Regions from separate parts of the Paenisporosarcina sp. P4_B8 genome, predicted to be linked through region 1. Evidence: riboswitches for the same ligand, from Rfam matches in the RefSeq annotation. Region 1 holds a riboswitch; each other region holds the start of a gene.
The links. A riboswitch is a leader RNA that binds a small molecule or an ion and turns the genes downstream of it on or off. The one in region 1 is predicted to bind thiamine pyrophosphate.
Positions count from the first base shown of each region.

Region 2: another riboswitch for thiamine pyrophosphate. It lies ahead of tenA (thiaminase II); the one in region 1 lies ahead of tenA (thiaminase II).
Region 3: another riboswitch for thiamine pyrophosphate. It lies ahead of thiT (energy-coupled thiamine transporter ThiT); the one in region 1 lies ahead of tenA (thiaminase II).

Region 1 is NZ_JBFUHX010000004.1:164,782-169,070, forward strand. It holds gene AC1DSK_RS06050 (ABC transporter ATP-binding protein) at 1-452, opposite strand, end outside; gene AC1DSK_RS06055 (ABC transporter permease) at 454-1,488, opposite strand; TPP riboswitch at 1,757-1,895, shown strand; gene tenA (thiaminase II) at 2,026-2,712, shown strand; gene tenI (thiazole tautomerase TenI) at 3,146-3,757, shown strand; gene thiO (glycine oxidase ThiO) at 3,792-4,289, shown strand, end outside.
Region 2 is NZ_JBFUHX010000006.1:72,571-76,859, reverse strand. It holds gene thiD (bifunctional hydroxymethylpyrimidine kinase/phosphomethylpyrimidine kinase) at 1-701, opposite strand, end outside; gene thiM (hydroxyethylthiazole kinase) at 698-1,453, opposite strand; gene tenA (thiaminase II) at 1,443-2,123, opposite strand; TPP riboswitch at 2,192-2,288, opposite strand; TPP riboswitch at 2,353-2,451, opposite strand; gene AC1DSK_RS07705 (GNAT family N-acetyltransferase) at 2,571-3,008, opposite strand; gene AC1DSK_RS07700 (AAA family ATPase) at 3,071-3,613, opposite strand; gene AC1DSK_RS07695 (erythromycin esterase family protein) at 3,782-4,289, opposite strand, start outside.
Region 3 is NZ_JBFUHX010000006.1:129,328-133,616, forward strand. It holds gene AC1DSK_RS08010 (magnetosome magnetite crystal formation protein family) at 1-177, opposite strand, end outside; gene AC1DSK_RS08015 (M20 family metallopeptidase) at 236-1,306, opposite strand; TPP riboswitch at 1,442-1,546, shown strand; gene thiT (energy-coupled thiamine transporter ThiT) at 1,643-2,212, shown strand; gene map (type I methionyl aminopeptidase) at 2,470-3,219, shown strand; gene AC1DSK_RS08030 (TspO/MBR family protein) at 3,240-3,971, opposite strand; gene AC1DSK_RS08035 (hypothetical protein) at 4,081-4,275, shown strand; gene AC1DSK_RS08040 (hypothetical protein) at 4,247-4,289, shown strand, end outside.

The DNA.
Region 1 (4,289 bases):
TTTTCCCCACCTGACAATGAAGCAGGGTAGGAATCCTTACGGTGTTCCATATCAACCAATTTAAGTATTTGTGCAACTTCCTCTTTTTGTTTCTTTTTTTTCATCTTTGTTTCCGAAACGTCGAGCATCAGCATCAGTTGTTCTTCTACAGTGAGAAAAGGAACAAGATGAGAGGATTGAAAGACAAATCCGAACTCACTTGCCCGGATTTTTCGAATTTGCTCCTGACTCAACTTAGACAAATCTTTCCCATCGAATAGAATCTGACCATGCGTTGCGCGTTGAAGACCGGCGGCTATTGTAAGTATCGTACTTTTACCAGAACCAGATGCTCCAACTAAAGCTGTTATTTCCCCTTGTTGAAGAGAAAGATTGATTCCTTTTAATACTTGCTCTTCTACGTCCCCATTTCTAAACGTTTTTTTGACATCATCAATTGTGAATACAGTCATATTAAACCTCTCCTTGTTGAATCGCTTGTAGTGGCTCGACTTTTTTAATTTGGATACCCGATAGCGTAGCGCCAACAAATCCGATGACCACGAATATGAGTGATAATTGAACCGTTGTTTGAAGGGTTAAACTAAAAGGCATTCCTTCAGGTGCAATCATTGTGAAAGCTTGGCTCAATGCAACTGATAATGTTAGTGCAATTGCAGTAATAAATAGCATCTGTGACCACATCATCCCAAATAATTGACTTGTTTTAACTCCAAGTGCTTTCAAAATCCCGTATAGTCCTATTTTTTGAACGTTCATCATGTAGAAGAATATCGCGAACAACATCCCGCTGATGACGACTAAAAACCATACAATCATATTGAGCGACATCTGTTCTGCGCTATAACTTGGAATCGTATTGAGAAATTCTTTGTTTGAAAATGATTGTAATCCGTCAATTGCATGCTCCTTATCATTTCCAGGTACAAATACCAATTGCATATCTTCCACACCGTAGATTTCTTTGTAGTTTTCCATATTGATATAAGCGACAGGTGCGTGGCTATATTTCTTTTGATCGACAAAGCCTTTTACTTTAAATTCACCGCTGAACTGATTGTTCGTTATGGTATCTCCGACATTTATGCCGTCTTCTTCTAATGAACTATCTAATATGATTTCTCCTTCTCCAACTTTTTCAAATAACTTCGAATCAGTTGAAGTAACAAAGGCAACGCTATGTTGTTTGTCGTCTGCATCGTTCACAAATCCCATCTGAATTGAAAGTGCCGCTGCATCCTTCTGGTTATTTATTGCTTTGTCTTGTAAATTTTCATCTATTTTCGAAAGATTATAGGTTTCATTTGCTTCGTCATTCATATAAAATTGACCATTTGGCAGATCTTTTATTAAAGCCGCATTATCTTGAGATAAACCATTCGATAATCCAGAAATGATAAACGTTAAAAAACTAACAAGAAATATAATTGATCCTAATATGATAAATTTTGCTTTACTCTTCCTAATTTCTTTCCATGCAATATTCATCTTTTACGCCTCCGTTTTTTATGATAACTAGAGTATATTAGTGTTAAGTGAACGGAATATGAACTGAAGATTACATCGTAAAACGACTGTCAAATACTTTTTCTTTTCGGGATGCAGAGGAATTTATCAGGATGGTTACTGTGGCGACTTGTGCATGTATACTCAAAAACTGGCTATCATGTTTACGTAGAAAAATGCATTAAATTTATTTTTGGATTGATAAGTAATTAATTCGTGTTATGATGTTCATGTACAACTGAATAGTAATATCTTCCACTAGGGGGACCTTGCAATTGATAAATGGAAATCATTTATTCATAAATAAAGGTTGAGATTAAAGTAATGCTTTAAGACCCTTAGAACCTGATCTGGTTTATACCAGCGTAGGGAAGTGGAGTTGCGGAGCAGTATGTTTTTTTACTATTTTTCCAATACAACCACTTTCTTATGTTTGTTAAGAGAGTGGTTTTTTATTTGCCCTAAATTTGGCGGAAGTGATTCGATTCAGTTGAGAAAAACTTTTTTGGAGGTTGTTTTATGACATTTTCAAAGCTTTTAAGAGAAGAATCAGATCACATTTGGGAAGCAAGCTTTCATCATCCGTTCGTTACAGGAATTGGGGATGGGACATTGTCTTTAGAGTGTTTCCGTTATTACGTTATGCAGGATGCATACTACTTGTCCCACTTTGCAAAGGTTCAAGCTTTGGGTGCAGCAAGAGCTAATGATTTTGAAACAACGAGTAAAATGGCAGCTCATGCACAAGCCACATATGAAGCAGAATTATCGCTGCATAAGAATTTTTCACGTCGACTCGGAATAACAGAAGAAGAACAAGCAAATTTCAAGCCTTCGCCTACTGCGTATGCTTACACATCCCATTTGTATCGTGCAGCATATCACGGACATTTAGGCGATATTATCGCAGCCATTTTACCTTGTTATTGGCTTTATTTTGAAATCGGCGAGAGACTTCAGTCGTGTACTCCTGAAGAACCGATTTACCAAGAATGGATTGCTGCATATGGTGGTGAATGGTTTAGAGCGAAAGTCGAGGAACAAATTAATAGACTAGACAAGCTTGCTGAAACAGTAACTGCTGAGGACCGCGAACGGATGAAAGAACATTTTATCATTAGTAGCCAATACGAATATTCATTTTGGGAAATGGCCCATACATTAGAAAAATGGCCAGCTCAAAAAGAAGTAGTAAGTTACACATAGAAAAATGTAGTTGGCGTAGGGAAGTGGAAATAGCTATTAAAATATTTCGGATATCAGTATAAGAAAAGACATCAGTTTGCACCATTGTGGGTGCAAACTGTGTTTTTCTAGCACTGATAGCTATTAAAATATTTCGGATATCAGTATAAGAAAAGACATCAGTCTGCACCATTGTGGCTGCAAACTGTGTTTTTCTAGCACTGATAGCTATTAAAATATTTCGGATATCAGTATAAGAAAAGACATCAGTTCGCACCATTGTGGGTGCAAACTGTGTTTTTCTAGCACTGATAGCTATTAAAATATTTTGGATATCAGTATAAGAAAAGACATCAGTTCGCACCATTGTAGGTACAAACTGTGTTTTTCTAATTTAATTTACGTTTAGTTTATAAGGCAATCAACTTTAGGCTTTTGAAAGGGGATAAAGAGTATGGATCATGCAAAACTACATGTCATATCAACTGGAAGCCAGAAGCCAGAGCAATTAGCAGAAATAGCTGGGGCGATCCATCCATATATCGATGCCATCCATATTCGAGAGAAGTCGAAAACAGCCATAGAAATCTACAGATTAGTGAGTTTATTAACGGACAATAAAGTCCCGTTATCTAAAATAATTATCAACGATCGACTAGATGTGGCCTATGTGTCAAAGGTTGGAGGAGTTCAACTCGCCTATCATTCTATACCAGCTGATATTGTGAAAATACAGTTTCCAAGTTTAAGAGTTGGTTGTTCGGTTCATTCAATTGATGAGGCTCATATTGCACAAGAACAAGGTGCAGATTATGTGATTTTCGGACATGTTTTCCCCACACAATCAAAGCCGGGATTAGTTTCAAAGGGTTTAGAGCAATTAGCCACCGTCTCACATTCAGTTACTATTCCCGTATTTGCAATAGGCGGTATAAAACCGCTAAACGTTCGGGAAGTAATCGAAGCTGGGGCGAGTGGTATTGCTGTGATGTCAGGAATATTAGAAGCTGATAATCCGTTAGAGGCAGCAAAGGAATATTATCAAAAGCTAACGTCTAACAATTGACATAATAATTTTCCAGGGAAAAAGGGGGGATTTGATGAGATATCAGTATGATGCAATCGTGGTGGGCGGTGGAGTTATTGGGGGATCCATCGCTTATAATCTTGCCAAAAGAGGGATTAAGGTACTTTTGTTGGAAAAAGATCGACTTGCAAGTAAATCATCTGGAGCCGCTGCTGGAATGTTGGCCGCTCAAGCAGAATTGGATGGAGTGGGACCACTTTTTCAATTAGCTAGAAAAAGCAGAGCGATGTTTACAAGACTAGCAGATGAAATAAAAGGGACCAGTGGAATAGATATTGAACTCATAAATAAAGGCATGCTAAAGGTTGCCATTAATGAACAGGAACAACAGGAATATAAGAGATTCATTGCAATCCAGAGACAAAGTGGAGATCAAGCTGATTGGCTTACAGCTGAAGAGGTAAGAGAAAAAGAGCCTGCATTATCTCAAGATATTATTGGAGCAATGCTTCTTGATAAAGATGGGCATGTAGAAGCCCCCCAGTTAACTTTAGGGTTATTAAAGTCTGCA
Region 2 (4,289 bases), on a different contig from region 1:
GCTTCGACCAAAGCTTCCTTCAAAGGAATTCCTTGTCCCAAAAATGCAGTCAATGCGGCAGAAAACGTACAGCCCGTTCCATGTGTATGCTTGGTGTCGATACGAGCAGATACCATTTTGAAGCTTGTCCCATCGGCCATAAAGACTGTATCAGTTGCCGTATCCCTTTCTTCTAGATGACCGCCCTTCATGACCACGCAATTGACACCCATTCCCAAAATCTCTTTAGCTGCTCTTTGCATATCCGACTCCGATTGGATTTCCAAACCGGCCAGCACCTCGGCTTCTGGAATATTTGGGGTTAATACTGTTGCAAGTGGTAAAAGTTTAGTCTGTAAAGCTTCCACTGCTTCATTCTGCAAAAGATTTGCCCCTCCTTTGGCAATCATCACGGGATCAACGACAAGTTGCACATTTTTTTCTCGCAAATTATTTGCTACTTCTTCAATGATTTCTGTTGAAAAGAGCATGCCTGTTTTGACTGCTTGGATGGGCATATCCTTAAAGACAACATCTATTTGTTGTGCCACGAAATCGGGTGATGCTGGAAAGATCCCTTCTACACCCAGCGTATTTTGAGCAGTCAGCGCTGTAATCGCGGACGTACCAAATACGCCAAGTTCCTGAAATGTTTTCAAATCGGCTTGTATACCGGCTCCGCCCCCACTATCCGAGCCTGCTATCGTCATGACAATGTTCATTTTCCTTCACCTTTGGAATAGAGATGCAAAGCATTTAGTACTTCAGTCTGGAAAGAACCAAGAAGTTGTGTCTGAGACGATGTTTGCTCGGATATTTGTTTATAAGCTTGAAGGAGATTGCGTAAGTTGAGGAGGGCCTCTCCATCCAAACTTAAAGCCGCGGTGCAAATTGCACTCAACAAACACCCAGTACCGGTTATCTCTGTCATTCGTTCATGCCCGCCAGTTATCCAAAATTCTTTGTTTCCATCGGTTATATAATCCGAAGCGCCGGTCACAGCTACGATACAATTCCAATCCTTCGCTACTTGCTTGGCAACGTCCGCGATGTCCATGTCGCCTTCTCCACTGTCCACTCCTTTTGACTGCCACGAAACACCTGCGATTGCAGCCAGTTCACCTGCATTACATCTGATTAAATTAAACCGAACTTGTTCCAGCAAATCCCTAACTGCCTGTTTGCGAAATGATGTAGCTCCTACGCCTACCGGATCCAAAACAACGGGTGTACCAAGTTCATTCGCTTTTTTACCAGCCAGAAGCATCGCTTCTTGCGTTCGTGTATTGATTGTGCCGATATTAATTAATAGAGCCGAGGAAATGGCAACCATTTCTTCTACTTCTGATATTTCATCCGCCATGACCGGTGACGCACCGATTGCTAGCAACCCATTCGCGGTAAAGTTCGCCACGACATAGTTTGTCATGCAGTGAACGAGAGGCTTTTTTTGACGTATTTGTTCAATAGGCATAGACTTTCACCTCGTTTTCCCAGTTCTCAAGTGTCCAAGGCATTTCCCAGAATTTCCACTCGTAATAGCAGCTCTTAGCAAAATGACCTTTCAGCACACTTCTCTTATTCGGATTTTCCTCTGCATATCGATTCATCATTTGCATTTGATGCTCGATTTTTTCTTTGTAACCTGGTGCACTATACATGGCAATCCAATCTTCATAAGCTTTGACACCTGGTTTAGCGTCTTTATACTTCTCCCCGATTTCCTGATAGAGCCATGGACAAGGGAACATGGCGGCAAACGCTTCTGCTACATCCCCGTTATGAGCTGCATTGTACATATGCGATACGTAGTTGTAGGCAGCCGGAGCAGGTTCAAAGTGTGCTTCCATTTCCTCCGTAATACCGAGCTCTTTGAAAACAGTTCGGTGCAAATCAAGCTCGGCTTCATTGATGTAGCGGGCAGATTCTAAAAAGAATGCTATGTCTTCATTCGTTTCAGCCTTCGTGGCGGCAATCGCCAGCACCTTTGTGTAGTGCTTTAAATAATAGGCGTCCTGCATCATGTAGTACGCAAATTTCTCAAGTGGCAATGTCCCGTCCACCAGTCCCATTACAAAGGGGTGATCAAAACTGCCTTGCCAATAAAGATCCGTTTCTTTTCGTACTTCTTCACAAAATGTCATTACTAGTCCTCCTTCTTTGGATGGACGCAAGTGCAAAAAACGCCCTTTTGCGTATGACAAAAGAGCGTTTCTGATGAAACATTGCTCCCTACGTCAGTGTTAACTGTCAGGTTCCAAGGGTCAGGTTTTAACCTTCTCAACTAAAAAGTCCCCCCGCAATTAAAATATTGAATTAGAAACAAAAAAGCCCTCCATAATGGAGAGCTACAGTACAAAACAAAAGCGTTAAACCGCTATGTACTTTGCTCCCTACGTTCGTCTTAACGAACAGGTTCAAAGGGTCAGGTTTTAACCTTCTCAACGCCAATGCGTCCCCCCGCAACTATTTTAATTACTTACATACTAGCACACTATCAGGAAATCTCAAGAATAGTAGTGAGTAATTTCAGTTTCCATCAAGAATGAAAAAACCCTTCAACTCCTTCAAAGAACTCATTTCATCATCGTTTACAATTTTTTTCTGAACGAAAAACACCATTTATCATAATCCATTCTGTCTTCATAGAATCTATGAGCATCGGTTCTTTGGATTCCCGATTCCAGTGCTACATATTCGGCACCATTTTCTTTTGCCCACTCATGTATGAACTCCAACAATGTCTCTCCATACCCAAGCGAACGTTTAGAGACGTCCGTAACTAAATCATAAATATAAACGTGACGGCCGCTATAAAAATTCGTTCTCAAGCTTACGCCTGCCAAAGCTACGATTTGATTTTGAGCAAATAAGGCAAAAAGTCGATATCCGTCTTGTGTCATTTGCCCGAGCAAATCATGAAAAGACTCCATCGTCAAATCCAATCTTAACTGTTTCATTAGTGGAAATGCACATTCGAATTGTTCTGGTTTGGTTAGTTCTAAGATTTTATGGATTGAATCATCCATCGTCATTCCTCCGTCAAAATTAGTTTCCGTCACATGTCCCCATGTACCACAAAAGTCTTCATCTATTTAACAGCTTCTACTATTTTTAGTTTTTCCTTTATGGTTTGAACAATCGTATGTACTGGGACATTCTCCGTGTTGATGTAATCTCCAAAATAATGTTCTTTATATGCTTTCAGGCATTTGAATGTTTGTTGGAAACACCAATTTCCTTCTTCTTCCCCACGTTCCCTAAGTCTATCGAAAATAGTTTCCTGATTTGCTGTTAAACAAAAATGGGTTGTTTGTTCATCAATCTTCTTAAATCCATCGAATATGTAATTAAAATATTCTACTTTCCGAATAGTCATTGGAACAATTAAGTTCACTTTATACTGTGCGATTAAGTGATCAGCTACGGTAACGGTTAATTGTTTCCAAAGCTCCAAATCCTGAAAATCTCCTGTTTTTGCTTCAAGAGCCATAACATCTACTGGGAGAATTTTTCCTAACAAACTACCTATTTCTTCCGGATCAAAAATCATACTATTTTCGACTTCTTTCTGTAGTTCATTGGAAACAGTGGTCTTCCCCACTCCAAATGCTCCATTTATCATGATAATCATTCGTCCACCAGTCCTTTTCCTTTAGTTTCATCCTTCTACAAGCATTAAATATTTCTTAAGTTGTTGATTGTACATAATTAATTATTGTTACATTTTACCATTATTTCATTATTGAATTAAATAACGAAAACAAAAAAACACCGCAAATGCGGTGCAATTAGTGAGTGATTATGGATTGTCATGCTCAATTGGAGTAAGGGCTTTGGTTTCGTCCAGATAAATGAAAGCGTCGTAGCGACTTCCCATTTTTGAAGATACATAATTCCCGTAAGCCTCGAACTCAGGATTATAAACCACACCAATTGCCCGATGACCAATCCATTCATCAAACAGGTGGCGATTGTCATCATCGAAAATTAATAACTTATTAAATTCACCAGCTGCATGCATAGCGTATTCCCATGATTTTTTCATAGCTGGTGGCACGACCATTATTTCATATGGGTTTGCCCACTGGTCAGCTGCGATCACTGTTCCCTTGTATGTGCCAAACCCGACAGCGAAGACATTTTCTTTTCTGTTCTGCAGGCGGAGAATTTGGCCAACGTTCACCATGCCAGCCGCTTCCATATCCGTTGCGGAAGCATCCCCGATATGGGTGTTGTGTTCCCAAATGATGATTTTTGCATCGTTTCCATGATAGTCCATGACTTCGTTTATCACTTCAACCATATGC
Region 3 (4,289 bases), on a different contig from region 1:
TACAATGAACCCGACAATTCCGAGCACCACGGGAATCAAGTGTGACAGAAGAGAGCGTTTCGCATGATACTTAACCTCAGCTGTCGGTGAAACGAAATATACGATTAATGGCAATAAGAATGGAGCGAATAAAATACTGAAATAACACAAAGCGGATAATATACGTTGATTATCCATTAATACTCCTCCTTTAATGCTTACTGCCATTTAATACGTTACAACATTAATAGAGGTTTCAAATCAATGCATATTTCGTTAAAATGTCTGCATATTGCTCAACGGATGATATCAATACATACTCTCCTGGTCCGTGCCAGTCGTCTCCGCTTGGTCCGAACTCAATTGCTCCAGCACCAGTTTTTGCATAGTAACGTGTATCCGCAGCTCCATGCTGCCCGAATAACACAGCCTCTTTTTGTGTTACTTGTGCTATAACACCAGCAAGAGATTGAACAAAAGCATTATCTTCGGTAGTTGTAATGGCGGGTGTTTTACCGCCAGGTTTGACAATGTTTTTGGGGTTAATAGATTGAGCAAGTTCAGTCATTTCTTCAATAATATCTTCCCATTTTTGTCCTGGCACAAAGCGAATATCGTAGTTAACTAGGCATTCATCAGGTACGACATTATATCGATCGCCCGCCTGGATTTTAGCCAAGTTAATGGAAGGATATTCGTAATATGGATTGCTTGCTTTCGTAAATGGTAGTGTCTTTAATTGTTCATTAAATTTAAAGGCTGCTTCAATGGCATTCGTTCCTTCCCATGGACGGGATCCGTGGGCAGCTTTTCCGAATAAAGTGACATCCGCATGCAGAATTCCTTTCGATTGAACACTAAGTTTCAGGTGAGTTGGTTCTCCGCAAATGACAAAGTCACCTGAGCGACCAATTTCTACAAGATGACCGGATGTTTTACTTCCACCCGTTTCTTCATCCGTTACAATATGTAAAACAATGCGTTGCTTAAGTTCTTCCCTTGCAGAATAAGTACGTCGGAACGCTTCCATCATGGCTGCCACTCCAGCTTTCATATCTGCGGATCCACGACCATACAAGCGGTCGCCTTCGATAACGGGATTGAATTGCTCGATTTTTCCAGGTACTACATCCACATGGCCATTCCATACGATGGTTGTGAGACCTTGTCCGATTTCAGCGTGAATCATCAATCGGCCTTCATTTTCAAGAACTTCATGTGTTATTTCATGACTATCGAGCCATTTTGAACAAAATCGAAGTGCTTCGTTGGCACCTTCTTCTGTATCACTTTTAATTGCTACCAAATTTTTCAATAACTCGATCATATAACTTCACATCCTCATTAAATTTTTATATTCAGTATACATACAGCTGTTCCAAAAGTCACAGAACAAACGAAACCCTCTTGCTTCTCTTTCCCTCTTTAGTTACAATTAACCCGTAATATCAAAATTAGATGTATTTACCACAAGGGGAGCCTGTAATGGCTGAGAGTGAGCGAGGAACGTTCTAACCCTTTGAACCTGTAAGTTAATGCTTGCGCAGGGATGTGGATAGAAACCGACTCCAACGACGTCAGGCTCTGTCCCTGAGGTCGTTTTTTTATGGTTTTTTTCACCCTGACATGCGATTTGCAGTACATCGCAAAAGGAGGAAGAAAGATGAATCGAAGTAAGTTGTTATTATTAATTGAAGTGGCTATTTTTGCAGGAATCGGATTGGTATTGGATATGCTTTCTATTAACTTATGGTTCCAGGGCGGATCTATTAGTCTTGTCATGGTACCAATCGTATTGATGGCTATTCGATGGGGGCTTGCGGGAGGTTTGAGCACGGGTCTGATTATTGGGGTCCTTCAAATTTTAGCGGGAAGAGCTTATATTTTATATCCTGCCCAAGGTTTCCTGGATTATTTCGTTGCGTTCACAGTTGTTGGCTTAGCAGCACTTGTCAGACATAAAGTAATACAAGCAAAAAATGAGCAGCGTAAAGGAAAAATGATTACTTATATCGTATTGGGAGCTGTTTTTGGTGGGCTCTTCCGGTTCTTTACACATGTAATCGCAGGAGTTATTTTCTTTTCAGAAGCTGCAGAAGGCAAGAACGTTTGGATTTATTCGCTCGTATATAACGGCGGTTATATGATTCCTTCCATTATTTTGACAGCAATTGTGTGCTCCATCATTTTCGTTGCTGCACCACGTCTTATTGAACATCGCAATAATGTTTGATTTATAGGTGTGTCTTTATTGAGTGGAATCATCTATGTTTGTAGCAAATGGACAGAATTGGTTTTGAATGAACAAAAACCATGTATAAACCCTGTATGGGTTGTTTTTAAAATTCGGCCGATGACGCAATTCCTCTATCGCGCATACTTTACTAGAGGTTTACCAAATGTTCAGAATGATTTTGGTAAATGGGAAAGCATCTTTTCTTGTGGTATAGTATGGGGTAGATAATTTGAGGAAGAAAGGGTTTAACGAATATGATTGCAAAAACTACTGAAGACTTTGAGTCGTTAAAAACTATCGGTCGCATCGTTGCAGAAATTCGCGATGTAATGCGAGATGCAACAAAACCAGGTGTCACGACAAAAGAACTTGATGAGATCGCTGGCCGTATGTTTAAAGAAAAAGGAGCTATTTCTGGTCCTAAAGGGGAATACGATTTCCCTGGATTTACATGCATCAGTGTCAATGAAGAAGTTGCTCATGGCATTCCCGGTTCACGTGTCATCAAAGATGGAGACCTAGTGAACATCGACGTATCCGGATCATTTAATGGCTATTTCGCAGATACGGGAATTTCATTTGTAGTGGGTGAAGGCTACGCGAAGAAAGAAAAGCTATGTACAGTAGCTGAAAGTGCATTTAACCGTGCAATGTTGAAAGTAAAGGCTGGTGCTCGGTTAAATCAAATCGGCAAAGCGGTGGAACGTGAAGCGAAGCAAAATGGATTAACTGTCATTATGAACTTAACTGGACATGGTATCGGAAAATCTCTTCATGAAGCACCCCAGCATATTTTGAATTACTTTGATGCATGGGAACCTACCATCTTAAAAGAAGGTATGGTTTTGGCAGTTGAGCCGTTCATTTCAGAAAAAGCGGAACATATCGTGGAGTCTGGTGACGGTTGGACTTTCTTGACTCCGGATAAATCATTAGTTGCACAGATTGAACATACGGTCATCGTTACTAAAGATGCGCCAATTCTTATTACGAAAATCGATTAAATAATGCGAAAGACCAACTGCTATGAACGCGCAGTTGGTCTTTTTTTAATAAATAGGATGCCCGCTAGCATGACTGCACATAAGAAAAGAGCAGCTGTAGAGACAAGAAGTTCTTCGAAACCATTTCGGACCGCAATTCCGATATAAGCCCAAATAAAGACAAATACATATGCGATATCAAAATGGTGGAAACGAATATGTAGTGCGAGTGCTGTTCCAACAGTCATCATGATGACTGCCCACAGGGGGTCACTCAATCCCCATCCATTCCACTGATATAGAGTTAGGACATAACTAATATTCGTAATCGTTGCAACACTGATCCATCCCAAATAAATTGATATTGGTAAGCGACCAGTAAGAAGGTTATCGGATACTGGATAAGTACGATAAAGTAAAATTAGTGTAATTAGGAATGCAATCATCACGACAACCGTAAATAAGAAATATTCATAATGCCATAAATAAATCCATGCCACATTAAAAATGCAACTGATGATAAACAGATTTGAGCGCTTTATATAGGTAGCGTCTATATCTTTACTCTTCTTCCACATGCCTATCAACCAAATGATCATCAATACATAAATAACGGACCAAATTGAAAATACATAGCCGGCCGGTGTAAATAGTACAGGAAGACGATTGGAAATTTCACCAGTTGTTTGATTGTTAATTGGTAAAATATTTGCCAATGCATTGAAAGTAATCACACCAATCAGTGCGATGACCATTAGTGCGAAACGAACCACAGCATTCACCTCCTATATATTAGTATAACGTCAGTCCAAAGCAACAACAAATTTCTATTTACCAAAAATTCCTTTAAAATGAAGTTTAAGAGAGATTGGAGGTCTCTGGATGCACGTTCGTTTAAATGATTTACAAATGAATCAACAATATGAGAACAAGAAAGATTATAAGAAAGAATTAAAACAGCTCCAATACGAAATGTTAAACGTTCAACAATATTTATACAACCAAAAAGTGGGCTTGATTCTGGTTTTTGAAGGAATGGTTGCGGCATATGGAACAGGCTCCGTGGATTATCGTTGAAGCGAATAATAAGA